Regions from separate parts of the Kineococcus sp. GCM10028916 genome, predicted to be linked through region 3. Evidence: riboswitches for the same ligand, from Rfam matches in the RefSeq annotation. Region 3 holds a riboswitch; each other region holds the start of a gene.

Region 1 (3,398 bases), on a different contig from region 3:
GCGGCACGGCCTTCGGCCCCCAGACGACGGTGCGTCGTCGTGGCGGGGTGGGTGGCGAGCGACTTGGCGTCGCCGAGGTTGTTGGAGATGTCCACGATCCGCAGGGCGTCGAGGACCTCGAAGGCTCGGTCCTTGCCGCGCCCGCGCGGGGCGTCGAGCTCGAACGTGAGGACCGTCCCGCCGAGTTCCATCTGCCGCTTCGCCAGGTCGAACTGCGGGTGGCTGACCAGCATCGGGTGACGGACCCAGCGCACCCCCGGGGACTGCTCCAGGTGCTCCGCGAGGCGCAGGGTGGTGGCCGCCGCGTGCCGCACCCGCAGGCTCATGGTCTCCAGGCCCTTCGCCAGGGTCCACGCGTTGAACGGACTGAGCGTCGGCCCGGTGTGCCGGGTGAGTTCACGGAACCTGCCGTCGATGAACTCCGAGGTCCCGAGGACCGCGCCGCCCATCACCCGGCCCTGGCCGTCGATGTGCTTGGTCGCGGAGTACACGACGACGTCGGCCCCGAACTCCAGCGGGTGCTGGCCGACGGGACTGGCGAAGGCGTTGTCGACCACGACGGTCGCCCCCGCGGCGTGCGCGAGTTCGCTCACCGCGGCGATGTCGACGAGGGTCTGCATCGGGTTCGCCGGGGTCTCGAAGAACACCGCCTGCGCCGGGGTCGAGAGCGCGCGTTCCCACTGCGCCAGGTCCTCGCCGTCGACGAACTCCGTGGTGACGCCCCACCGGGGGAGGATCTCGTCGAGGATCACGAAGCAGGAGCCGAAGAGGCTCCGGGCCGCCACCACCCGGTCACCCGCGCCGAGGAGCGCGGCGAGGGCGTAGAACACCGCGGACATCCCGCTGGCGAGGCCGTAGCAGGCCTGCGCCCCCTCGAGCTGCCGCAGCCGTTCCGTGAACACCGACACCGTCGGGTTCCCGTAGCGGGAGTAGACGTAGCGGTCGACGTCGCCCGTGAACGCGGCCTCGGCGTCGGCCGCGGTCGCGTAGGTGTACCCCGACGTGAGGTACATGGCCTCGGCGGTCTCCTCGAACTGCGACCGGACGAGGCCGCCGCGGACGGCGGTGGTGTCCGGGCGCCAGCCCTCGCTCACGACTGGCGCCAGGGCAGGCCCGCAGCGCGCCAACCCACCGCACCGCGGTGACCGGCGTCGTCCAGCGGACCCTCGAACCCTTCGAGGACGTTGTAGCTGGGCGCGATCCCGGCGGCGGTGGCGGCCTCGGCCGCACCGACGGAACGCTGCCCGGAGCGGCACAGGAACACGACGGGCGCGCCCGCTCCCGGGGTGATCCCCGCGGCGGCGAGTTCGGCCAGGAACCGCGGCGGGTCGACCGGGAGCCAGGACACGAGGACCGGCTCCCGGCCGGTCCCGCTGGTGTCGGGAACCCCGACGAATCGCCATTCGGCGTCGGTGCGGACGTCCACGAGGACCGCGTCCGGGGTGTCCCGGACCAGGTCGAAGGCCTCACGCGGGGTGAGGTCGCCGGCGTAACCCACTCTTTCCTCCCATCGGTCCTGGCATGAGCACCCTCCCCGCCGGTGAGGGCGTGGGGGTTGCTGCGGCGTCGACGAGCCAGGTCTCTCGGCCGCTCTGGATGGTCCCGTCAGCGTAGGGCATCGCGACGAGGGGCAGGACGGGCGGAGCAGAGTGGGTGGCTACTCCTCGGTGTGGCCGAGGTCCAGGTCGGGCAGCGTGCGGACCCACGGGTCCGCGGCGGCGTCGAGTTCCAGGACCGTCACGTCGTTGGTCCCCGCCCGCAGGACCGGCCCCGGGACGTAGAGCGTCCGCTGCGGTCCGCGCCGCCAGTAGCGCCCCAGGCAGAACCCGTTGACCCAGACGACCCCGCGACCCCAGCCGGCCGTGTCCAGGAAGAGGTCGACGGGCTCCGCCACCTCCAGCTCCGCGCGGGCGAGCACCGGCCCGGCGAGGAACGTCACCGCACCCGTCCGCCCCGCCGAGGCGATCGCCAGCCGGTCCGGGTCCAGCGCCTGCACCCGGAGGTCGCGCACCGCCGCGTCCCCGACGCGGACGGGGCCGACGACGCCCTTGGGCTCGCCGAGGCGCGGACCGTAGTTCACCCGGCCCGCGTCCTCGAGGACCAGGTCGAGCCGGGCGCCGGCGGGGTGCGGCGGGAGGGCGAGCGTGGTGTCGTGGTCCTCCCGGAACAGGGTGCCCAGCCGCACCCCGTCGAGCAGCACGGTGAGGCGGTCGCGCACCTCGCCCACGTGCAGGACGGTCGGCCCCGGGGACCCGGGCGAGGTGGCGCTGACCCACGCGAAGGGGGCGGGCACCCCGCTCTCCGTCGCCAGGTCGTCGAGGAACGGGACCTCCTCCCCCGCCACCGGCTCGAGACCGTCCACGGCCTCCACCAGCGGGAGCGCACCGACGAGCGGAGCCCGCAGGACCGGCGCCGGCCGCGCCGGCGACGGCACGTCGGCACCGAGTTCGACGTACCCGCCGAGGACCTCGCGGAACGCCCAGTACTTCGGCGTGGGCCGGCCGGCCTCGTCGAGGAGCGCGTCGTAGTCGTAGGACGTCGTCGTCGCCTGGTAGGTGCCCTTGTCGTTGGCGCCGCTGGTGAACCCGAAGTTCGTGCCCCCGTGCACGACGTAGACGTTCACCCCGGCACCGCGTTCCAGCATCGTCGTCAGTTCGGCGACGGCCGCCTCCGGGGGCGTCGTCCGGTGGTGGGAACCCCAGTGGTCGAACCAGCCGACCCAGAACTCCGAGCAGACCAGCGGTCCCTCGGGCTGGTGGCGGCGCAGGGTGTCCAGCCGCTCGGCCGCCCGGCCGCCGAAGGACCCCGTCGTCAGCAGTCCGGGCAGGGTCCCCGCGGCCAGCATCCCGTCGGTGGGCTGGTCCACGGTCGTCAGCGGCACGGTGATCCCGCAGCGGCGCGTGGTGGCCACCAGGTGTTCCAGGTAGGCGGTCCGGGCGGCGCTGTCCGTCGCGGCGCTGTCCGCTGCGCCGGAACCGGTCTCGTAGGCGCCGTACTCGTTCTCCACCTGGACCAGGACGACCCGTCCGCCCCGGTCGGCCTGCCGGGGAGCGACCACCTCGTAGACCCGGGTCAGGAACTCGTCGACGGCCTCGAGGTAGTCCGGGTCGTCGATGCGCAGCCGGACCCCGGAACGGGTGAGCCAGACCGGCAACCCGCCGTTGGTCCACTCGGCGCAGATGTAGGGACCCGGCCGGACGACCACGTCGAGGTCCTCCGCGGCCGCCGCGTCGAGGAACCCCGCGAGGTCGCAGGACCCGTCGGTGCGGAACTCCCCGCGTCGTGGGGCGTGCAGGTCCCACGGCACGTAGGTCTCCACCGTGTTCAGCCCCAGTTGACGCACCGACCGCAACCGGTCGCGCCACTGGGCGGGGTGGACGCGGAAGTAGTGCAGCGCA
Region 2 (3,398 bases), on a different contig from region 3:
GGCACCGGCAACCGGGCCTCGACGAGACCCCGTGCCCGCACCTCGTGCGGACCACTGGCCGAGGAGGCGACGAACACGCCGGCCTCCGGGTCCGGCTCGACGTGCACGTCGGCCCCGAGGAACCTCAGGACCCCCGCGCGGGCCAGGGCCGACATCTGCCGCAACCGCTCCGGCGGGGGACCGCTGGCCACGTAGCTGAAGAACCCGTGCCACCAGCCGTCGAGGTCGAGCGCCGTGGATCGTGCGTTCAACCGGCCCGCGGAGTGCAGGCCGAGGGTCACCACGTACGCGGACAGCAGCGCGGCCAGGACGGCCGCGTCCGGGGAGTGCGCCGGGTCGGCCCGTCGTTCCCGGTCGTCCTCGAGGTGGCGCAGGACGCGTTCGTGGACCTCGTCCCCCGACGTCCCCCACCAGCCCTCGAGCGGCCGGTCCAGTGCGGTCACGTCGAACCGGTCGCGCGGGTCGGGTACGGCGCGTTCCACCAGGTGGTCCAGTTCCGCGCTGCCCCAGGGCGACCGGGCGAAGCGGGCGTCGAACTCGGCGGGCGCCAGGACGGTCCGTTCCCGGTGGGTGCGGAACAGTTCCCGGTAGTGCGCCCCGGCCATCTCCTTGACGATCAACGGCCAGAGGTCCGAGCGCAGGTCGAGTTCCGCGCTCCCGAACCGCTCCTCGACGACCCTCGCGCTGTAGTGGTGGGGCAGACCCAGGCCCGTCGGCGCCGGGTACCCGATCTTCGAGCGGTAGGGAACCCCCCGACGCGAACCGGCGAAGAGGCGCGGTTCCGCTCCGCTGGGGTGGTACCGGAGGTGGCCGTCGGGGAGTTCCTCGAACCGGCCCCCGCGGCCCTCGGTGAGCAGCACCACCAGGTCGACGAAGGCGAGACCCATCCCCACGACGACGACGTCGGCGCCCGGGCGCAGCACGTCCAGGTCCTGGTCGGTCGTGTAGCCGGGACGGACGTAGGCGAGACCGTGGCTGCGGGCGAACGTCTCCAGCTTCCGCTCGCGGGGACCCGGGCGGACGTCCAGGTGTCCCTGGACGAGCAGCACGACGTCGACGGTCAGCGGTTCCCCGAGGCCGGCGAGCTGCACCCGCTGACGTCCGTCGTCCGCGTCGTCCGCGTCGTCCCCGTCGAGGACGTCGAGGACCGTGCGGGCGTGGCGGTGGACCCGCAGGTTCGGGGGCAGGCCGTCGAGCGTGCGTCGCCACGCCGCACCGAGGTAGCGGCTCGCGAGCCGGCGGGAGACGAAGGAACCCGGCCCGCTGCGCAGGACCTCCTCGCGCAGCAGGTCCTCACCGGCGGCCGCGGCGTCGTGGACCAGTCCGGCCCGGTTCTCCTGGATCCAGTCCGCCAGCGACGGCCCCCGGGTGACGGGTCCGGTCAGCCCGGTGACGGAGTCGTCCGGGAGCACCGTGATGTCGGCGGCCCGGGAGTTCATCCACAGCAGGGGGTCCTGGGCCTCCCGCCAGGTGCGACCGGCGCCGGAGTCGAAGGGATCGACGACGTGCACGTCGAGGTCCTCGGGGCCGACGTGCGCACCGAGGCGTTGCAGCAGGACGAGGGTGCGAGGACCCGCGCCGACGACGCACAGGCTGCGGACGCGGGTGGGGGTGGGGATGGGGATGGAGAAGGGCACAGGGGAACTCCAATGATCACGTCGACGACGACGCCGGGTTCCGTCCGCGGGATCACCGCAGCGGACGGGGGATCAGGATCCCGCGCACACCGCGGACTGCAGTCGACCGAGGTCGACGTGGCGACGACGTGTGAAGCGCTTCTCGGGTACCTTCACGGCGCGAACTCCCATCGGTCCTGGCGGAAGCACCCGCGCCCGAAGGTTCAGGGGGTTGCTGCGACGTCGACGAGCCAGGTCTCTCGGTCGCTCTGGATGGACGGTGTGAAACTATCGCACGAGGAGACCCGTTGCCAAACTCTTCACGAACCCAGGAGGAAGAGCATGACCATCCCCACCGAGCCGCGCGTCCACGTGGTGCACGAGAACCCCGAGTGGTTCCCGCCCTTCGAGGCCGCCCTGCGCGCCGAGGGCGTCCCCTTCGAGGAGGTCCTGCTGACCGACGGGTCCCTGGACCTCGACGCCGAACCGGCGCCGGGCGTCTACTGGTCGCGGCTCAGTGCGTCCGCGCACACCCGCGGTCACGGGCAGACCAAGGAGTTCACCCGGGCCCTCTTCGCCTGGCTCGAGGGCTGGGGCCGCCGGGTCGTCGGGGGGACCCACGTCGTCGAGCTCGAGGTGAGCAAGGTCGCCCAGCACGCGCTGTTGCGCCGCAACGGGTTCGACGTACCCCGGACCGTGGCCGTCTTCGGCCGCGGGGACCTGGCGGCACGCTCCCGGGAACTACCGGTGCCGTTCATCACCAAGCACAACCAGGGCGGCAAGGGCCTCGGCGTCCGGCGCTTCGACTCCCACGAGGACTTCGACGCCCACGTCGCCTCGCCGGAGTTCGAGGAACCGGTCGACGGGATCACCCTGCTCCAGGAGTTCCTCCGCTCGGCCGAACCGTTCGTCACCCGGGCCGAGTTCGTGGGCGGGCGCTTCGTCTACGCGGTGCGCGTGGACACCTCCGCGGGCAGCTTCGAACTGTGCCCCGCCGACGCGTGCGAGGTGCCGGGCGTGGTCCCGTTCGCGCTGCGGACGGAGATCACCGGAGACCACCCGCTCGTCCGCCGCTACGAGGAACTGCTGCGGACGGCCGGCGTCGAGATCGCCGGCATCGAGTTCCTCGAGACGGCGGACGGGCGGACGGTCACCTACGACATCAACACCAACACCAACTACAACCCCGCGGTCGAGGCCGTCGCCCCCGTGTCGGGTCCCGGCGCCATCGCCCGCTACCTCGGCGGGCTCCTCAGCGGCGACGCGTGAGCGGAGGTCGCAGACCCAGGTGCTCGCGCAGCGTGGTCCCGACGTACGCGGTCGGATAGGCGCCCCGTTCCTGCAGGGCCGGGACGAGCTGGTCCACGATGTCGTCCAGGCCGCCGGGGACGAGGAACGGCGTGATGTTGAACCCGCTGCTGGCGCCGCTGCGCACCCAGAGGGTCAGCTCGTCGGCCAACTGCGAGGCCGTACCGGCGAAACCGCGCCGGGTCGAGGTGTGCAGCACGAGTTCGCGCAGCGAGAACTTGTTCTCCTCCGCCACCCGGCGCCACTCCTGGGCGATCGCCCGGGGGTCGTGACCCTGTCGCGCGGCGCCCCGGGTCCCGTCGATGTCCGCGATGACGGGATCGTGCGCGGGCAACGGGCCGTCGGGGTCGTGGCCCGACAGGTCCTCGCCCCACACCTGACCCACCAGCGAGAGCGCGGTCGCGGGGGTCACCTGCTGCTCCAGGACCCAACGGGCCTTCTCCTCCACCTCGCCCTCGGTGTCGGCGACGACGA
Region 3 (3,398 bases):
GAGGAGGACAGGAGTTCCGCGGCCACCAGGAACAGCCAGCTCTGGGCCAACCCCAGCCGCAACCCCGACAGCAGGGCGGGAGCGGTCGCCGGCAGCAGCACCTCCCGGAACAGCCCGACCCCGCGGCGGCCGTAGGCGCGGCCCACCTCGACCAGGGCGGGGTCGAGGTGGGTGAGGGCGTTCAGCACCGTCGTGTAGACCGGGAAGAACGCCCCGATCGCGACGAGTGTGATCTTCGGCGTTTCCCCGAGCCCGATCCAGAGGCCCAGCAGGGGGACCCAGGCCAGCGACGGCACGGCCCGCAACGCGCCGAGCGTGGGCGCGAGGAGGTCGTGCACCACCCGGGAGGAACCGGTCAACCCACCGAGCACCACTCCCGCCACCGCGCCGACGGCGAAACCCTGCAGGACGCGCTGCACGCTGATCGCGATGTTCAGCTGCAACTGCCCCGTCGCCCACATCTGCCGGGCCGCGTTCAGCACGTCGACCGGCGGCGGCAGCTGGACGCGTTCGAAGACTCCCGCCCCGGTGGTGAGGAACCACGCGAGCAGCAGCAGCAGGGGAACGACCCAGCCCAGCCACCCGCGGTTCCGGGGACCCCGCGACCGCCGTGCCGGTGCGGGGCGTTCGGTGTCCAGCACGCTCACGAGACGGTGGCCTTCTCGGCGAAGTCGGGCACCAGCAACCCGTCGAGCGCCTCCGTCGCCGCGTCCGCCGAGGGGACGTCACCGGCGGAGGCCATCAGCGGGATGATCCCCGCCAGCACGGTGCGCTGGGCGTCGCCGGGGACGGAGTCGACGTCGAGCGTCGTGCGTTCCAGCACGCGGGCGGCGACCTCGGGGGTCAGCTGCGCCTGGGTCGCGTACAGCGTGGCGAGGTCGGCGGGGTTCGCGATGGCCCACGCGCGGGCGGTCGCGTACGCGTCGACGACCTGCTGCACCAGCTCGGGCGAGCTCTTGATGAAGGCCTCGCGGGCGTTCAGCATCCCGTAGGTGTTGAAGTCGACGTTGCGGTACAGCAGCTTCGACCCGGCGAGCAGTTCGGAGCCGGCCATGTTGGGGTCCAGCCCCGCCCACGCGTCGACGTCGCCGCGTTCCAGGGCGGCGCGACCGTCGGCGTGCTGCAGGTTGGTGATCGTGACGTCGCTCGCGGACAGGCCTGCCTGGTCCAGGGCCTGCTGCAGGAAGAAGTACGGGTCGGTGCCGGTGGTCGCGGCGATCTGCTTGCCGCGCAACCCGGCCACGTCGGTGATCGTGGAGTCCTTGCCGACGACGAGGGCCGTCCACTCCGGCTGGGAGAACACGTCGATCGTCTGGACCGGGGAACCGTTGGTGCGGGCCTGCAGCACGGCCGACCCGGCGGTGGAGGCGATGTCGAGGTTGTCGTTGCGCAGGAACTCGTTGGCCTTGTTGCTGCCCGCGGACTGCTCCCACTGCACGGTGAGGCCGGCGTTCTCGAGGATCTTCTGCTCGCGGACGACGAGGCTGAGCGGGTTGTAGAGCGCGTAGTCGAGGCGGACGGTCCCCCCGCCCGAGGCGCTCCCGGAACCGGTGGCGGGGGCGGGGGCACCCCCGCTGGAGGACTCGCCCTTGACGCAGCCGACGGCGGCGAGGGAGACCCCGCCCAGGGCCAGGCCGAGGGCGAGACGGCGGGTGGGCAGGTTCGAGGGCACGACGGACACGGTTCTCCTGGGGTTTCGCGGTGGTGGGGGGTTTGCGTCAGACGGTGCGGGGCACGCCGAGCAGGTCGAGCAGTTCGACCCGCAGTTCCGCGGTGGCGGCGTCACCGCGGTCGCGGGGGCGTCGGGCGGGGACGGCGAGGTCGCGGACGACCGTCGCGCCGGCCGTGTCCGGGGACGGCCCGAGGACCAGGACCCGGTCGGCCAGGTGCAGGGCCTCGTCGACGTCGTGGGTCACCAGCAGGACGGTGGCACCGGTCTCGCGCTGCACCTCGTCCAGCAGGTCCTGCATCTTCAGCCGGGTCAGGGCGTCGAGGGCCGCGAAGGGTTCGTCGAGCAGCAGCACCCCGGGCCGGCGGACCAGGGCCCGGGCCAGCGCCGTCCGCTGGGCCATCCCGCCGGAGACGCGACGCGGCCGGTGGCCGGCGAACTCGCCCAGCCCGACGACGTCCAGCCAGCGCAGGACCTCCGTCCGGCCCTCCGCCCGCGGGGTGCCGCGCGGCAGGCCGAAGGCGACGTTCCCGGCGAGGTCGCGCCACGGCAGCAGTCGCGGTTCCTGGAAGACGACGGCGGTGCGGGGGTGGACCCCGCGGACCTGCTCCCCGCCGACCTCGATCGAGCCGGTGGTGGGGGTGTCGAGCCCGGCGACCAGGCGCAGCAGCGTCGACTTCCCGCTGCCGGAGGCGCCGAGCAGGGCCACCGTGCGCCCGGCCTCGAGGGTGACGTCCAGCGGGGCGAGCACGTCGCGCTCGCCGAAGGTCCGACCGACCCCGCGCAGCCGGACGTCGGCGGCGTCCACGCGGGTGGGTTCGGTGCTCGGCGGGGACGTCACGGACACGGGTTCCTCCATCGGTCCTGGCGTGAGCACCACACCCCGCGGACGGGGAGGTTGCTGCGGCGTCGCGGAGCCAGGTCTCTCAGCCGCTCTGGATGGTGGATCCAGGGTAAGGCAAGTTGCGACGGCAACCACCCGCGACCGCACGAGGAGTGGCTGCCGTGCCGGGAGCGCCCCGGCCAGGCACGATGAACCGTGCCCGCCACCGTCCCGACCCTGGACCGTCTCCCACCCGTCACCGCCCCGGCCCTCTCGGGGCCGGTGATGATGCACCAGCACTGGGACGACCTCGCCTTCCTGCACTGGGCGGTCGACCCGGCGGTCGTCGCGCCGCACCTGCCGCCCGGGGTCCGCCCGGACGTCCTGGACGGGGTCACCTACGTGGGGCTCATCCCGTTCACGCTGCGCGGTGCCGGACCCGGGCGGGCTCCCGCGGTGCCGTACGCGGGGACGTTCCTGGAGACGAACGTGCGGCTCTACTCCGTGGACGACGAGGGCCGGCGCGGGGTCGTGTTCGCCAGCCTGGACGCGACCCGGCTCGCGGTGGTCCTCGGCGCGCAGACGGCGTTCGGGCTGCCGTACCGGTGGTCGCGGATGCGGCGGGCGGAACGGGTCCGTGACGGTGCGCGCGAGCTGGCCTGGACGTGCCGGACCCGCGCGGGCGTGCGCAGCCGGATCGCCGTCCGCCTCGGCACCGACCGGGTGGAGGACGAGGTCGCGGCGTTCGTGACCGCCCGGTTCGGGCTGCACGTCGCCCACCGCGGGCGCACCTGGTGGGTCGCGAACGAGCACGAGCCGTGGCCGTTGCGCAGTGCCGAGGTGCTCGTCCTCGACGACGGCCTGCGCGGGGCGGCGGGGTTCGACCTCGCCGGACCGCCCGACCAC
Region 4 (3,398 bases), on a different contig from region 3:
GGCGGCCGGTTCGACGGCGGGCTCGGGGGTGGGTTCCGGTGTGACCTCGACCTGGGGGGTCACCTCCGCCACGGGTTCCGCAACAGGCTCGACGACGGGTTCGGCGACAACGGGTTCAGCGGCCACCTCGGCCGGGGTCGCCACCTTGCGGGTCGCCCGACGCGCACGACGACGCGGCGGTGCCTCCGTCTCCACGACAGGCTCGGGTGCCGGCGCCACGACGGGCTCCGGCGCCACAACAGGCTCCGCCGCCACGACAGGCTCGGGCGTCGGTTCCACCACGGCGGGGGTGGCGGGCTCGGCCGCGGCGCTGGTGTCGCCGGACACGTCGACGTGGGCCGGCGGACCGGCGGGTCGACTCGCGGCACGGCGCCTGCGGGGCCGCGTCGTCGCCGGGCCCTCGGCTGCTGCTGCGTCGTTCTCTTCGGGTGTGGTGCTCACGGGTGCTCCGCTCGCCCGCGGCGTCCGCTCCACCGGTGAACCCACGGCCGCGCGAGCGTCCTGGTCGGAATCGCCGGGTGGGTCGTCCCGCACCCGACGGAAGTCCTCTGTGTGCACCGACGGGTTCGCGCTCTTCGCGTGCTCCGCCCGTGCCGCCGGCGGTCGACGTCCGGCGTGTGGCCCGGGGCGCCTGCGAGGTCCTTCCACTGGACCGCGGCGCTCCCCGGAGCCCGCGCGCAGGGCGACGGTCTCGACAGCGGGCCGGGCGCCCGGTGTAGGGAACGCTCGACCACTGTCAGTGTCGCACAGCTCGCCACAACGGGTCCGGGCCGTCCGCGGCAACCGTCGCCAAGGGGGCCGGCGGTCCGCTAGTCTCCGATCAACACCATCCAGAGTGGCCGAGAGACCTGGCTCGACGACGCCACAGCAACCACCGCGCAGCGGCAGGTGCTCCCGCCAGGGGCGATGGAGGAAACAGCGTGATCAGCCGTACCCGCTCGACCCTGACCCGGCGCTTCCACGTCGACTTCTCGCGCACCGCCTCCATGGCGTGTCGCCAGGGCGCTCCGATGCGCCGGGGGACGCCGCGCGCGGTCTGAGCACCGCCGCCGCGTCCCCGCAGCACCTCGCTCGACCTCCTCCCCCGCGCCCTCGCGCACCCCGACGGACGGTCACCGTCCGCCTACCCCCCGGAGCACACCCATGTCCGCGCCCCGTCGCACCCTCCTGCCCGCCAGCACCTCCCGACTCCTCGCGTCCCGCCGGCGGGTCCTCTCCGGGGCCCTCGGCCTCGGCGCGCTCGCCGGCACCGGCACGCTGGCCGCCTGCGGTGACGAGAGCACCTCCTCGGGCCTGAGCGCCGGGAAGGCCGTCGACCTCAAGGGGGCGACGATCAAGCTGATGGTGAACCAGCCGCACGTGCTGGCCTTCACGGACCTGCTCGGCAAGAAGTTCGCGGCGGAGTTCGGCGGGAAGCTCGAGGTCACGGCGATCCCCTACGACCAGCTCACGAGCAAGCAGATCCTGGACGTGCAGGGCGGCGACGGGGAGTTCGACGTCTTCGACTACTTCTACTTCGGCCTCGGCCAGCTCGTCGACGCCGGCGCCCTGGTCGACCTCACGGACTGGATCGGCACGAACACCGACATCGCGACCGACGACTTCCTGCCCTCGATCTACGACCCGTACACCCTGATCGACGGCAAGCGCTACGGCCTGCCCTTCGACGGCGACACCCACGTCCTCTACTACAACACCGAGGTCTTCGAGAAGTACGGCGTCGAACCTCCGAAGACCTGGGACGACTACGACGCGGTCGCCGCGAAGATCACCCAGGACTCCGGCGGCAGCGTCTACGGCGCGATCGTCGAGGGTCAGCAGGTCCCGATGATCCTGGGTTGCTCCTTCATCAACCGCCTCGCCGGCTACGGCGGCACGCTCGTCGGCTCCGACGGCAAGGCCGCGTTCCACGGGGCGGAGGGGCTGGCCGCGCTGCAGCACCTCATCGACGTCTCCCCCGCGGCCCTGCCGACACCGCTGCAGACCGGCTTCGACCAGGCCAACTCCGCCTTCCTCTCCGGTCAGGGCGCGATGCTCGACACCTGGACCGACCTCGGGCTGAAGGCGCAGGACCCGGCCGGCTCGAAGATCGTCGACAAGTGGGGCGTGGTCACGCTCCCCGTGGGCGGGAAGAACACGACCGCGCGCACCGCGCTGGACGCCGGGTTCGGCCTGGGCGTCTCGAGCGCCTCCCAGCAGATCGACAAGTCCGCCGCCTTCGTGAAGTGGGCGACGAACCAGGAGAACAACCTGCTGCTCGCCTCCACCGCGGGTTCCGGGATCGACCCGGCGCGCAAGACCGTCCTGGACTCCACCGACTACGCCACGGCCGCGGGCATCGCGACCGACGTCATCCGCGAGGGTCTCGACGGTGACCCGCTGGCCTGGCCGAGCCAGGCCGGTGCGCCGAAGGCGTTGCAGGACCTCGTCGACCAGTTGGCGCTCGCCATCCAGGGGTCCACGGAACCGCAGGCCGCGCTCGACAAGGCCGCCGAGAGCTGGGAGAAGGAACTCGGATGAGCCAGCTCCTCGACGGGCAGCGGACCGTGCCCGGGCCGCGGCGGGGTCGCCGCGATCCTGCGGCCCGGCGCGCGGTCCCCGGCCGGCACCGGCCGGGGCACGTCTCGACGTGGCTGGCCGCGCCCAGCCTCGCGGGGCTGGCGCTCATGCTCGTCTACCCGACGGTGTTCGTCGTGGCGTTGGCCTGCACGAAGTCGTCGCTGGGCAAACCCCTGCAGCACTTCACGGGTCTCGACAACTTCGTCGACGCCTGGGAGTCGCTGGCGTTCGCGGGCTCGCTGGTCCGTTCCGTGGTCTTCGCCGTCGTGGCCGCCCTGGTCGCGACGGGCCTCGGGATCCTCCTCGCCCTGTTGCTGCACGCGCGGGGAACCCGGTTCGGCGCCGTCGGGACGATCCTCCTGCTGCCCCTGGTCACGCCGCCCGTCATGGTCGGGGTGGCCTGGAAGCTCATGCTCGCCCCGGTCGGGGGCGCGTTCGGCGGGTTGTTCTCGGCGATCGGCTTCCCCGGTGCGAACCCGTTGGGCGACAGCGTGGGGGCCTTCGCCGCGTTGATCGTCATGCACGTCTGGCAGTGGACACCCTTGGTGACCCTGCTGGTGTTCGCGGCCCTGCTGGGGGTTCCCGAGGAACTCCGCGAGGCGGCCTCCCTCGACGGCGCCGGTGCGCTCCGCACGTTCACCTCGGTGGTCTGGCCGGTCGTCGCCCCCAACGTCCTCTCGGTCCTGCTGCTGGAACTCGTCATCGGGTTGAAGGTCTTCGACCTGGTGACCGTGGTGACCCAGGGCGGGCCGGGGGTCTCCACCATCGTCAGCAGCTTCGAGATCTTCCGGACGGGCATGCGCGGCAGCTACGAGATCGGGACGGCCGCCGCCGAGACG

What was found. Region 3 has a riboswitch for S-adenosylmethionine ahead of ACFQ46_RS05545 (ABC transporter ATP-binding protein). Riboswitches for the same ligand answer to the same signal wherever they lie in the genome.
Region 1: linked by a shared signal. The riboswitch ahead of ACFQ46_RS15720 (rhodanese-like domain-containing protein) and the one ahead of ACFQ46_RS05545 (ABC transporter ATP-binding protein) in region 3 are both predicted to bind S-adenosylmethionine.
Region 2: linked by a shared signal. The riboswitch ahead of ACFQ46_RS09315 (FAD/NAD(P)-binding protein) and the one ahead of ACFQ46_RS05545 (ABC transporter ATP-binding protein) in region 3 are both predicted to bind S-adenosylmethionine.
Region 4: linked by a shared signal. The riboswitch ahead of ACFQ46_RS15605 (ABC transporter substrate-binding protein) and the one ahead of ACFQ46_RS05545 (ABC transporter ATP-binding protein) in region 3 are both predicted to bind S-adenosylmethionine.

Annotation. Positions count from the first base shown of each region.
Region 1 covers NZ_JBHTFM010000016.1:410,008-413,405, forward strand. Annotated here, with positions in the region: gene ACFQ46_RS15715 (O-succinylhomoserine sulfhydrylase) at 1-1,094, opposite strand, end outside; gene ACFQ46_RS15720 (rhodanese-like domain-containing protein) at 1,091-1,498, opposite strand; SAM riboswitch class I at 1,505-1,603, opposite strand; gene ACFQ46_RS15725 (beta-galactosidase family protein) at 1,658-3,398, opposite strand, start outside.
Region 2 covers NZ_JBHTFM010000006.1:451,299-454,696, reverse strand. Annotated here, with positions in the region: gene ACFQ46_RS09315 (FAD/NAD(P)-binding protein) at 1-1,637, opposite strand, end outside; SAM riboswitch class I at 1,802-1,896, opposite strand; gene ACFQ46_RS09310 (RimK family alpha-L-glutamate ligase) at 1,959-2,885, shown strand; gene ACFQ46_RS09305 (NtaA/DmoA family FMN-dependent monooxygenase) at 2,869-3,398, opposite strand, start outside.
Region 3 covers NZ_JBHTFM010000003.1:627,012-630,409, forward strand. Annotated here, with positions in the region: gene ACFQ46_RS05535 (ABC transporter permease) at 1-647, opposite strand, end outside; gene ACFQ46_RS05540 (aliphatic sulfonate ABC transporter substrate-binding protein) at 644-1,672, opposite strand; gene ACFQ46_RS05545 (ABC transporter ATP-binding protein) at 1,719-2,528, opposite strand; SAM riboswitch class I at 2,522-2,615, opposite strand; gene ACFQ46_RS05550 (YqjF family protein) at 2,709-3,398, shown strand, end outside.
Region 4 covers NZ_JBHTFM010000016.1:379,691-383,088, forward strand. Annotated here, with positions in the region: SAM riboswitch class I at 824-913, shown strand; gene ACFQ46_RS15605 (ABC transporter substrate-binding protein) at 1,144-2,520, shown strand; gene ACFQ46_RS15610 (carbohydrate ABC transporter permease) at 2,517-3,398, shown strand, end outside.